4 regions of the Alteromonas sp. B31-7 genome follow, and region 2 is predicted to be linked to each of the others. Evidence: predicted binding sites of a transcription regulator. Region 2 holds the regulator's gene; each other region holds the start of a gene.
The links. The regulator FliA, encoded in region 2, starts transcription of late flagellar genes. The targets are predictions, from matches to a motif close to CTAAAGNTNNNNNNNNNNNNGCCGATA.

Region 1: IUA53_RS17065 (DUF3530 family protein) is a predicted target of FliA. The motif match lies at 1,417-1,443, and genes of this name have one in related genera.
Region 3: IUA53_RS09280 (VC2046/SO_2500 family protein) is a predicted target of FliA. The motif match lies at 1,901-1,927, and genes of this name have one in related genera.
Region 4: pomA (flagellar motor protein PomA) is a predicted target of FliA. The motif match lies at 1,311-1,337, and genes of this name have one in related genera.

The regions. Positions count from the first base shown of each region.
Region 1 covers NZ_CP065233.1:3,913,243-3,916,355, forward strand. The annotation lists gene rapA (RNA polymerase-associated protein RapA) at 1-641, shown strand, start outside; gene rluA (bifunctional tRNA pseudouridine(32) synthase/23S rRNA pseudouridine(746) synthase RluA) at 641-1,330, shown strand; gene IUA53_RS17065 (DUF3530 family protein) at 1,473-2,330, shown strand; gene IUA53_RS17070 (hypothetical protein) at 2,464-2,787, shown strand; gene IUA53_RS17075 (AmpG family muropeptide MFS transporter) at 2,927-3,113, shown strand, end outside.
Region 2 covers NZ_CP065233.1:3,400,507-3,403,619, forward strand. The annotation lists gene IUA53_RS14755 (protein phosphatase CheZ) at 1-558, opposite strand, end outside; gene cheY (chemotaxis response regulator CheY) at 593-976, opposite strand; gene IUA53_RS14765 (RNA polymerase sigma factor FliA) at 1,013-1,744, opposite strand; gene IUA53_RS14770 (MinD/ParA family ATP-binding protein) at 1,741-2,607, opposite strand; gene flhF (flagellar biosynthesis protein FlhF) at 2,604-3,113, opposite strand, start outside.
Region 3 covers NZ_CP065233.1:2,192,105-2,195,217, forward strand. The annotation lists gene IUA53_RS09270 (hypothetical protein) at 1-183, opposite strand, end outside; gene IUA53_RS09275 (response regulator) at 189-1,826, opposite strand; gene IUA53_RS09280 (VC2046/SO_2500 family protein) at 1,963-2,460, shown strand; gene trhO (oxygen-dependent tRNA uridine(34) hydroxylase TrhO) at 2,546-3,113, shown strand, end outside.
Region 4 covers NZ_CP065233.1:1,573,873-1,576,985, reverse strand. The annotation lists gene IUA53_RS06685 (flagellar motor protein MotB) at 1-491, opposite strand, end outside; gene pomA (flagellar motor protein PomA) at 491-1,255, opposite strand; gene IUA53_RS06675 (exodeoxyribonuclease VII small subunit) at 1,518-1,760, shown strand; gene IUA53_RS06670 (farnesyl diphosphate synthase) at 1,792-2,682, shown strand; gene dxs (1-deoxy-D-xylulose-5-phosphate synthase) at 2,716-3,113, shown strand, end outside.

The sequences.
Region 1 (3,113 bases), 510 kb from region 2:
GCCAAATTCCTGGGCTTGATCCAGAAGGCATGACCGTAACTTATAAGCGTCGTGTGGCCACGGTATTAGAAAATGTGCACTTCTTAAGCTGGGATCACCCATTAGTGCATACCGCCATTGATGTCATTCTTACTGATGTTCATGGCAAAAGCAGCATGGGCTTTATGGCAGATCCCACATTGCCCAAAGGGGCATATTGGGTAGAGGCGTTATTCGTACTTGATGCAAGCGCACCAAAATCTCTACAGCTAGGCCGCTTCTTACCTCAAACACCGGTGCGGATTTGTTTAGATGCGCAAGGTAACGCCGTCGATCTTGATGTGCAAATTAGTCGCAAAGTGGGCCGTAAAATTTCCTCACAGCTCATTAAGGCTTTACAACAACCCCTTACGCTTGCTATTGAAACCGCAAGAAAACTGGCGCATCAACAAGCCAACACACTATTGCACGATGCCCTGGAAAACATGCATGAAACATTAAATGGGGAAATTCAGCGTCTTAAAGACTTACAAAAACGTAACCCTGCGGTAAGAGACAGTGAAATTGCATTTATAGAAACGCAAATGCAAACGTTAAACAAGGTTATTCAGTCTGCTGATGTACAATTGGATGCATTACGTATTGTGGTAAATAATCCCTAATGGCGAACCCCTCTTTCGTGTACCGGCCTCCAATGTCACCGTATTTACGTATAGTGTATTACGATGACCACATCTTAGTGGCCGATAAACCCAGCGGGTTACTCAGTGTGCCTGGAAAGGCTGACGAGCATAAAGATGCCCTAATCGGCCGAGTAAACCATGTGTTTCCAACTGCGACTGTCGTGCATCGCTTGGATATGGCCACTTCTGGCATCATGGTGATGGCCTTGAATAAGGCCAGTCATAGGCATATATCGAAGCAGTTCGAGCTTCGTCAAACTCGAAAGCGCTATTTCGCTCGAGTGTTTGGCAACGTTGAACAAGCAGAGGGCGAGATAAGGCTACCGCTTATTTGCGATTGGCCTAACCGACCAAAGCAAATGGTGGATCATGAAAGGGGCAAACCTGCTCACACTCGATACCAAACCATACAACGAGAGGGTGACGAAACACTGGTAGCGCTATATCCGGTGACAGGTCGCTCCCACCAGCTTAGGGTGCACATGTTAGCCCTTGGCCACCCCATATTAGGTGATAGGCTATATGCCCATGAGAAGGCGCTAGCCATGGCGCCTAGGTTGCAACTCCATGCTGAATCGCTCTGTTTTGCACATCCGGTAACCCTAGAAGCAATGACATTTAATAGCCCTATTCCTTTTAGTGACTATGTGCCTAGGCCCCTTGTTTGATGAGATCAGGCCCTAGCGCATAGCGCTGCGAATGCGTTGCGCTCAAGGAGGGTTAACCCTTTTATACGCTGTATACTAGAATTTTATTGAAGAAGTCATCGCGCTTGCCGATATAAATATGAAGAAAATATACAGGTATAACATGGTCCGTTCTTTTCGTTTCATTTTGGCTTTTTTAATTGCTAGCGCATTTTGCAAAATGAGCTGGGCAAGCTTTTACAGCGACATTTCAAACGCCTTTTTACCCAACGAACTGTCTCAATTGATGGTGGGCGATACGGCGGTACCTATCTTTGACATTCCCGCTTCTACACCGCTTTCTCGCGGGGTGGTGTATATATTAGCCGACCAGTCCTCTAACGAGCTGAATCTTACGCAATCAAAAGCGTTAGCTGAATCGTTAAGTGAAAAAGGTTGGCATTGTATTGTAAGCCCTATTCCTTTAATTTTAGGCAACCCCGTTTGGACTGAAAATACAAGTGAAGATGCAAAGGGCGAGAATAGCGGCGCCCATCCAAGAATAGACAGCCGTTCAACCCAACTCGATTATCAAGCCAGTGCCCAACATCTTGTGGTATTGCTTAACGCGTTAGACAATTACAGTCAGGGACATCAAGGGTTTAGAGTGATTGTTTCCCAAGGAATGACCGCCGCACAAGTTTTAGATTTAGGGGCGCAGGAGAAAATAGCGGCACCAAGCACCTTGGTGACCCTCTCGCCATTTTGGCCAGAAGCGCAAATAAACCGTGCCATCCCTGATGTCATTGCCAGTACTAGTTTTCCCGTGCTCGATTTATCATTGCCCAATGTGAATGCCTGGGCACATCAAACAGCCTCTAAACGCAGGCATAAAGCCGCCACCTCATTAAAATTACACTACCGCCAACAGTCCATCCCCGCTCAAATTTCAACCTTTAGTCTAATGGACAATGACAAACCCCCGTATATTCATATTCTTAGTGGACATATTATTGGCTGGACACGATATTTAGGCTGGTAATACAAACGCAAATTGTTTAGTCTAATTTTTGCAATAAAACAGCAACCTAGCTTTAAATGCATCGGCGTTTAAGGCAGTAAGTTCGTAATAAACTATAATTCATTGAAACAAATTAACCAGCGGCTGAATCTCTGTGACTGTACAAGAGTTTGTCAATAAAAAAGCCAAGCAGCTGTGTTTTTATTTGCGAGCATTCTGGCATGGAGAGCTTCCAATCGAGGAGGTCGAGCTATTCTTTTGGGATAGTATGGAAGAGTGGGGCCAGATAGAATACACCTTTACGCAACCCTATACGCCCAAAGAGCGTGTATTTTGGCATTTGTTACACCAAGTTCATTATTGGCCTGAAGATAAATTGGCGCACGATACCTACCTTATAGAAGAGCTCACTAACTGTGTACTTTTTTTAGAAGGCAAAGGTCACTGCCCGTTTGACTGCGTAGGCATTCGCCCTTAAATGGCGGCGTAGAATTTTCATTTGTTAATAGCCCTTCTTGGTATCAATGGTCATTGCTATCAAGAAGGCATTATTTCCTTATTTAAGACGTTGCACATTAAGTGCTAACATGGCTCAATAGCATTTTCCCCTATTGCTGATGAGTTGTTCTTTGCTGCAGTCCCTTAAAACCTTTAACGATCGTCGCTACCTCAGTATTTTTATCTTTGGTATTGCAAGCGGTGTCCCCTGGGTGATGATTGGTTCAGTTTTAAATGCTTGGCTTGCCGATGAAGGCTTGTCGCGATCGGCCATCGGACTCTTTGGCATAGTTTTCTCAGTTTATT
Region 2 (3,113 bases):
TTCCTTAACCAAATCTATAACCCGGCGAATCACTTGCCCGGTCAGGTCCTGATAACCTTGTGCCATTAACACTTCGGTCAGTAACTGTGTAAGTTTAGCTGATTGTTCAGCGCCGTCTTCCAACAATTCGTCTAAATCTGCACATAAAGCTTTGAATTCGCCTAGTTCAATTTGACGGCTCATTAGTTTTTTCCACTCTGGCATCACGCTGCTTATGCGTGAACTTAATAGTTCAGCAATTGGCATGCTGGCCTCAACGGCATCCATAGTGGTATTTGCGGCTTTTTCTGTTTCTTCAATGACATAGGTAAGACGCGATTGCGCATCGGGAATATCATCATTGGCCAAGTTTTTGATGCGATCATCAATTTGGAAGTTGTTTAACGCGTCGTGAAGTTGGCGCGTCAATTTTCCAACCTCGGCGAAGAGCTCAATAGACTCTTTCATTGACGCCGCTTCTAAGATGGCATTAGCTGAAGCAGAATCACCCTCTTCCAAATAGGCAACCAATTGTTTGGCTTCTTCAAGGGTAATAGGAACATTTACTTGTGTTGACATCCAGTAAACCTCATATCTCTGGTGAGCGTCTGGATCAACCTAAACGTTCGAAAATTTTATCGAGCTTCTCTTTTAACGTAGCAGCAGTGAATGGCTTAACAACGTAACCGTTTACACCGGCTTGCGCTGCCGCAACAATCTGCTCTTTTTTCGCTTCTGCTGTTACCATTAACACAGGCAAATGCTTAAGCTTATCGTCAGCGCGAATTGCGCGTAACAGATCGATGCCTTGCATGCCTGGCATGTTCCAATCGGTTACTACAAAATCGAAATCGCCTTGCTGTAGCATAGGTAAGGCGGTACTGCCGTCATCCGCTTCCTGGATATTGGAGAAACCCAAATCTTTAAGCAGGTTTTTTATGATACGTCTCATGGTAGAAAAATCATCAACCACAAGAATTTTCATACTTTTATCCAAAATAGCCTCCGCTGAGGGGTTAATTGTTATTAATATCTATTCTTCGTCAGCTTGCCACGACTTCATTCGTGATTTGAGTTTTAACATGGCCTGACTGTGAATTTGACTGACTCTTGACTCACTCACATCAAGAACTTCACCTATTTCTCTGAGGTTCAGTTCTTCATCATAGTATAAAGACAGCACTATCGCTTCTCGCTCTGGCAAGGTAGTAATCGCATGCGCTAACGCTTTTTGAAACGCACCTTGCATCAAATCCTCTAGGGGCGCGTCGGAACCACGATTTTGCTCGGTAGAAATCACATCTTCCGAAACACCTAAATCCTCAATGCCTACCAACTTGCCTGCATTCACTTCATTCAGCATTTGATGATAGTCTTGCATGCTGACATTTAGCTTAGCAGCAATATCTACATCCCGCGCGTCTCTGCCTGTTTCACTTTCGACTAATGAAATGGCCTCGGTGATGGCACGACCATTTTTATGTACCGAACGTGGTGTCCAATCACCCTTGCGTATTTCATCTAGCATGGCGCCGCGAATACGAATACCGGCAAATGTCTCAAAACTTGCGCCTTTCGAGCCATCGAAATTTCGTGCTGCTTCTAATAAGCCAATCATTCCCGACTGGATAAGATCATCTACCAACACGCTGGCAGGGAGCCGGGCCATCAAGTGATGGGCTATTCGTTTTACTAGTGGAGCGTGACGCTCTACGAGTTGCGACCTATCTGTTTGTTGTTGATAAGCGGCTGCCTTGCTATTCAACGCTGATTTCCTACTGCTTTATCCGACACCAACTGCTCTATAAAGAACTCTAAATGGCCACCTGGTTGCGCGGGAATAGGCCATGACAATGCTTTATTCGCCAACTGACCAATCGCTACCGCTGCGGGCGAGCTTGGGTACGCATCTACAATAGAAGTTTGCTTTCTCACCGCTTTACGGATGTTCTCATCAAAGGGAACTGTCGCCACTAATTCTAAGGCAACATCAAGAAAGCGCCCGGTTACTTTTGATAACTTACTAAATAACTCTTGCCCTTCGCGCACGTCACGCACCATGTTTGCCACAATTTTAAAGCGAAACACACCGTGCTCTCTGTTGAGTATTTTTATCAGCGCGTAAGCGTCGGTCAGTGATGTTGGTTCATCACAAACTACCACCATGATGTCTTGTGAGGCTTTTGAAAAGCTGAGCACCATATCTGAAATACCGGCGGCGGTATCGACAATAAGCACATCAATTTGCGAGCGTAACTCACTGAACGCGCGGATTAACCCGGCATGTTCAGTAGGAGACAACTCAGCCATAGACTGCGTACCTGAAGTGGCTGGCGCAATCTTTATGCCGTGTGGTCCAGTGACTAACACCTCATCTAAGGTGCATTCGCCAGACAGCACATGGGATAAGTTCTTTTCTACCCTAAGCCCAAGCATGACATCAACATTGGCCAAACCTAAGTCTGCATCCAATACCATGACACGCTTTCCTTGCTTTGCCATCGCAATAGCGGTGTTAAGCGTTATATTTGTTTTACCGACGCCACCTTTACCACCGGTGACTGCGATAACCTTGATTAACCGTGATTGCTTCATTTTTCGTAAGCTACTCGCTTGATCGTCAATCATACTGCTCGTGCTGTTCTGATCACATTATTGCTACTAGTATGATTCAAACCATACTTTTTATAAAGCTTTGCCGCAGCAGATACTAAAGATTTTGCTTCAGCAACCTTAATATCTTCTGGTACTTTCTGTCCATCGGTAACATAGCTTACTGGAAGCTGATACTCTACCGCAGCACTAAGCACTTCCCCTAAAGAGTAGCACTCATCTAGCTTCGTGAAGATACACCCATTTAACTCAATGCCATCGTACGCTTCAATAATACGCTGTAAAGCAGGGTATTGCGTATTCGCTTGCGCCACTAAGTATTTTTTCACCGGCTGCATTTGACCGTTTTCAAATTGCTGAATTTGCTTAATTAATCGGCTATCTCGCTGACTAAAACCGGCGGTGTCAATTAAGACTAGTCGCTTGTGGCGTAATTGGAAAAGCAAATCCGCTAATTCTTCGCTACTTTGTGCTTTTCTCACGGTACAACCAATAATCTTTCCGTATGTCGCCAACTGCTC
Region 3 (3,113 bases), 1.2 Mb from region 2:
ATAACGCTTTCTGGCTGTTATGGCTTGTTGAGGGTATCGGTTATCATCCATTGTTCTGGCGAGGGTTTCACAAACGTGTAATTGTCGGTTAACTTCTACAATATCTTCGCAAGGCTGCGTTTGACTACAACCGCTAAGTAAAAAGACAGAAACTGTAGCATGTAGTGATATACCTGTTTTCATTATGTTCACCCTATAATCTGATCTAGTTCCTGCCTTAGTGTCTGATACTTTTCAGCATGTTGTTGCTTTAAAGGCATATCATCTATTAATTTGAACAGCTTTCTGCACTCTAACATCATTTCGCGAGAAGGCTTGTCGGATTTTACAAGTAATTGTAGTAAGCATTGCAGTAGGTTTAGGGTGACCCCGGTATTCACCGGCGCAAACCCTTGAGCAAGGGCAAACGCTGCTTTTGCTTGCTCGTATTTACCTTGTTGATAGTACTTTATGCCTTCGCGATTAAACTGTTGATAATTAGCAAAGTTTTGTTTTGAGTTGTGTTGCTCTTTAGAAAGTAAAAAACGGCTATTAGGGTCAAGATTGCCTTCACTGTTTTTTAATACTTCCTGCAGTTTTAACGCATCTTCAAATTCACCTAAGTCATACATAACTTTAATGCTATCAGGAATGAAAGCGATAGGCGGAGTTTGGTACTTCTCTTCAATTGCCCATTGCGATCGCACTAAGTGTTTCTTGGCATCTAACATCTTGCCGTCAATCGCGTTCACCCGAGCATTCATGATTCGGCCAAAAATTTCCACATCAAAATCTTCATCTAGGCGATGGAGGTATTCATCAAACTTGCCACGTTGTAGCGCTAATAATGCTTCTTGTTGGTACTTATTTCGAGTTCGCTTATCATCGGTATATTCTGCAACATCCAATAAACTTCTAATGTAACCGCACCAATGAAGGCAGTCGTAATGTACCGTTCGCTTGGACAAATCCCAAATGGCGAAACTTGATTCAGCAGCTAATAGGTAATCGTCGTGATTACGGGCAATTTCACACGCGTGAAAATGGCGAGGTAGTGAAAAGGGAGACAGCTTAATCGCTTGCCTTATGGCGCTTATAGCTAATTCACCTTGCTGCTTGGCATCACTGGCCTGTGCCAAAATATCTTGTGCTTCCGCACTGAAGCGATTTCGCTTTAGAACCTGTTCAGCCATGTCCATCGCTTTATCGTATTGCTGCAAGTGAACATAGGTTTTCCCCAACGCTACTTGCGCCCACATAATGGGCTTGCCATCTAAGTAGGGCGTGAGTACATCAAGAGCCTTGTCTGGCTGTTCAAGTTGCCAGTACAGTTCAACTAAGAGTTGTTCGCAACTGCCTCTGTAAGGAGAGGGGCTGGCGAGTAAGTCTTCGCATATATCCACCGCCGTATTTAAATTATCGTTGGCAATTTCACGGTAAACATCACCTAAATATTGGCGCTTAGACCACGCCCTAGAAATACGGGATTTTAATTGAACCTGAGAAAAAGGCTTAATAAGGTAATCATCTGGACGGCGTTCTATAGACCCAAGTACTACAGGCCTCGCACTATCAGCACTAATTAAAATGAACACCGTTGTAGGCTTGATTAACCGTCTTACCCTTAACTCTTCTACAAACTCAAAGCCGTTTTTCCGGTCACTACCTAAGTGTAGATCTGACACTACCACATCAAATTTTTGCTTACGGCAAATTGAAATGGCCTTTTCAGCAGAAGACTTGGTCACGATATCCGTGGCACCCATAGAATGCATTAAACCGCGAAGGAGCAATAAAAAGGGGCGCTGATCCTCAACAATAAGCACTTGCTTATTAGCAAAGTTCATTTCGTGTCCGAGTAAATAAGTACAATACGCATAACTACATGATTAATTAAAATAACCATTAGAGCAAGAATAAGCTTAAGAAAAACATTATCTTGCCGACAACGTACGTATGTAATCAAATGATTAACGGCGATTTGTGAATCACTCTATAGACCAAGCCACTGTTTCCATCGATCCCAGTAGTGGGTTTGAACTTAACGGGAAATTGTCCAACGCAACCAAAAATGCGCGATTGTTTTCGCTGTATTTGGCGATGCAACAGACAGCACTGGCAGATACTATTGGCATTGAGAGCCCCACTGCGTCTACGCCTGACGTTGAAACACAACTTCGCTCGCTAAATTTTTACCGCCACCCGGCCTTGTCAGCAGACGATTTGCATTGGGAAACCTTGAATCGCGTGAACCAGGCATTTAGTCAACACCAGTTTGCAGACGCACGGCTACACCTGGCCATGCACCCCATGCCACTGGCACAGGTTGATAATGCGCAGAAAATAAGCGACGACATTGTTAATAACTGTCCCTTAGGGGCGCAAAAGCGACTTTCCAAGCAATACAGTTCGACCCTGTACGAAGACAACACACTTATGGAAGAGGTTATTCTCAACGCCAAACAGGCTGTTGCTGCTTAAACTGGCAATCGTCCTGGCCATTTGTTACACTCCGCGCCGCATTTTTTGCACTGGTTTTACGTTCCAACTAGCAAAGGTGAACACCATGTCTAAATATATTGTTTGCGCGATGTATAAATTCGTTGCGCTTGAAAATTACGAAGCTATGCGCCAGCCTCTTTTAGAGGCTATGGAATCTAACGGAATTAAAGGTACTTTGTTACTTGCCGAAGAAGGCATTAATGGTACTGTGTCCGGCAGTAGAGAAGGCATTGATGCCTTACTTGACTACCTCAACAATGATGCTCGCATCAACCCTATTTCTACCAAAGAGTCGTTACATGACGAACAACCGTTTTATCGCACCAAGGTAAAACTGAAAAAAGAAATCGTCACAATGGGTGTTGAAGGTATAGACCCCCGAAGAACGGTAGGCACCTACGTTAAGCCAAAAGATTGGAATGCGTTAATAAGCGACCCAGACGTTACCGTTATTGATACGCGCAACAACTACGAAATCGAAATTGGCACATTTAAAAATGCCATCGACCCGAAAACGGAAACGTTCAGAGAGTTTCCTGAGTACGTGGAAAAAGCCCTAGACCCTGAGAAAAACAAAAAAGTCGCCATGTTTTGTACTGGGGGTATACGCTGTGAAAAATCCACCGCTTACC
Region 4 (3,113 bases), 1.8 Mb from region 2:
ATTTGTTTTTCCAACTGCTGAGCAATTTTCTTCATCAGCTCAGCGGTTTCATTTTGTTCCGCCGCTTGTTCTGCGGAGGAAGACTGATCGGTTGCCGTTTGCTGCGACTGCCCCCCTCGCTGTTCACCCCGTTGCTTTTGCCGCCCGCCAGCAGAGTCTTCATCACCGGCTTGGAATTCTAGCATTTGCTGGGTCATATCAATGGTTTGCTGCTGAATGGTATCTATGGGTGATGGATCAGGCTTGCCCGGTCTAAATTCCATAGCAATAACACTGGTGCCCTTGGGAATATCTTTAACTTCTATTTTATTTTGCACACCAAAGGCAAACTTCATCGAACCGGCGATTTGTTTAAACTTAAGCACATCCATCTCTGAGAACGACAACAAAAGTACAAAAAAGCACATTAGAAGAGACATAAGGTCAGCAAAGGTGCCCATCCAGGCGGGCAGCCCTTCCGGCGGGCATTTGGGGCACTCTTGCTCAGCCATTACTCGTCCTCAGTTCCTGTATTGCGTTTACTCGCCGCTAGGTAGTTCTTGAGCATACCTTCAATAACTCGAGGATTCTGTCCATCAGCAATGCCTACGATGCCATCCAGTACCAGCATTTGGTTAAGTTTTTCTTCTTGAGCACGGTTGTTAAGCTTTACTGACATAGGCAAACAAATGATGTTCGCCATAAAGGCACCGTAAAGTGTGGTTAACAAAGCAACTGCCATTGCGGGGCCAATAGATTTTGGGTCATCCATGTTCGATAGCATGGCGACCAAACCAATGAGTGTACCTATCATTCCCATTGCCGGGGCAACATCGCCCATCCCCTTAAAGATGGTCGCACCAAATTCGTGTCGGTCTGTGGTCATGCTGATGTCTTTCGCCAGTGTATCTCGCACGACTTCGATGTCGTGTCCGTCCACCAGCATATCAACGCCTTTTTGCATAAAAGGGTTGTCAATCTCGGCTTCCTCAAGCGCCAGAAAGCCCCCTTTTCTTGCGGCGTCGGCCATCTCAACAATTTTTTCAATCAACTCTTCTGGGGAGTCAATCTTAAACATGAATGCTTTACCGGCAATTTTACCTGCGCCGAAAAATTGCCCCATGGTGTATTGAGATAAAATTACGAACAATGTGCCGCCAAAAACAATCAAAATTGAAGGGACATTGACGAACATACTTATGCTGCCGCCCATTACCATGGCCATTACCACGAAACCTATGGCGCCCAACATACCTATGACGGTTGCTAAATCCACTCACTCTTCCTCATTTGTTGCTTTTATAGCTGACGCATAACGACTATGGCTATTCTATCGGCATGTTCAAAAAATTCTATAATAAGAATATCTTAAAATCCGTAATTTTGTTTTTTTAGATAGTAGAACCTTTTCACCCATCTCGCACCTAATTGCTGAGCTTCTTTATATCGTCATTAGGATAGAGTTTTCATTTGACCCTTTGGCAACCCTCAGTTAATGTGCGCGTAATCCGAATAATCACCGCATATCGAGTACTATCGTGACAGAAAAGAAAGATTCTCCCTCATTTGAAGAAACATTAAGTGAACTGGACGCCATTGTATCAGAAATGGAAAACGGTGATTTACCGCTAGAGGTTGCACTAGAAAAGTTTGAGCGAGGCGTTGCCCTGTCACGTTTGGGCCAGCAATCATTAGAACAAGCTGAGCAAAAAGTGAAGATCCTTGTTAATGAGCAAGGCGAAAATCAGCTTCACACTCTGCCAGAAAACGAGCAGCCCTAACGTTACTCGCTTATCTTAATACAGGAACCCTATGAACTTTACTGCATTGCATCAGCAAATTAAGCTGCAAACTGATGCCGCATTAGTCACGCTCATTGATGCGCTACCCAATCATGCTCCTCGCCTGAAGGCCGCTATGCACCATTCCCTTCTTGCGGGGGGTAAGCGCATGCGCCCCTTGTTAGTTCAACTAGTGGGAAATGCGCTGGATGTGCCCAAGAAAGACCAAATGGCGATTAGCATGGCCATCGAGTGCGTACACGCGTATTCACTGGTTCACGATGATTTGCCAGCCATGGACGACGATGATTTACGTCGGGGGCAGCCGACTTGCCATATCGCCTTTGATGAGGCCACCGCTATTTTGGCCGGTGACGCACTGCAAGCACTAGCATTCAGCCATTTAGCCGATACACCATTGAGCGATTTCGCGCATAGCCGCCGTGCGAATCTATTGTCAGTGTTAGCCCAAGCCGCTGGGTATATGGGCATGTGCGGTGGCCAAGCCATCGATTTAGCCAGTACAGGCAAAAGCATAGATTTAACCCAGCTACGTGAACTCCACAAATTGAAAACGGGCGCATTGCTTCAGGCATGCGTTGAAATGACCTGCCTAGTCGCAAGCGATCTTGACGACCACACCAAAGATAGCTTGCTAAGCTATGCCAGACTTATTGGCCTCGCTTTTCAGGTGCAGGATGATATTCTTGATGTCGAAGGCAGCAGTGAACAACTTGGCAAACCTGCGGGTTCTGATATCGCCTTAGGTAAAAATACCTTTCCGGCAAAGCTCGGGTTGGAGGGTGCCAAAGCGGAACTAGGCAAGCTGCACGAGAATGCACTTCAAGCCTTAGCCAGTTTGCCCTACAATACAGACAGTTTAATTGCATTTAGCGAGCTGTTGGTTAATAGAAACCACTAGTTCTGCCTCCATGTTGAAAAAAGATAATAAATAATGAGTTTAGATCTCCAACATTACCCCACGCTTGCACTTGCGCAGACGCCGGAAAAACTACGCCAACTACCGCAAGAAAAATTGCGTCTGTTGGCCGACGAATTACGTGAGTACTTACTTAATAGCGTAAGTCAGACCAGTGGACATTTCGCCTCTGGTTTAGGCACGGTAGAACTGACGGTTGCACTGCATTACATCTACCATACTCCCTTCGACCGATTAATTTGGGATGTGGGTCACCAAGCCTACCCCCATAAAATACTCACCGGCCGTGCCGAGCAAATGTCGACTATCCGCCAAAAAGATGGGCTTCATCCCTTTCCTTGGCCGCCAGAAAGCGATTACGACACCTTTGCAGTGGGGCATTCTTCTACCTCAATAAGCGCAGCCCTAGGCAT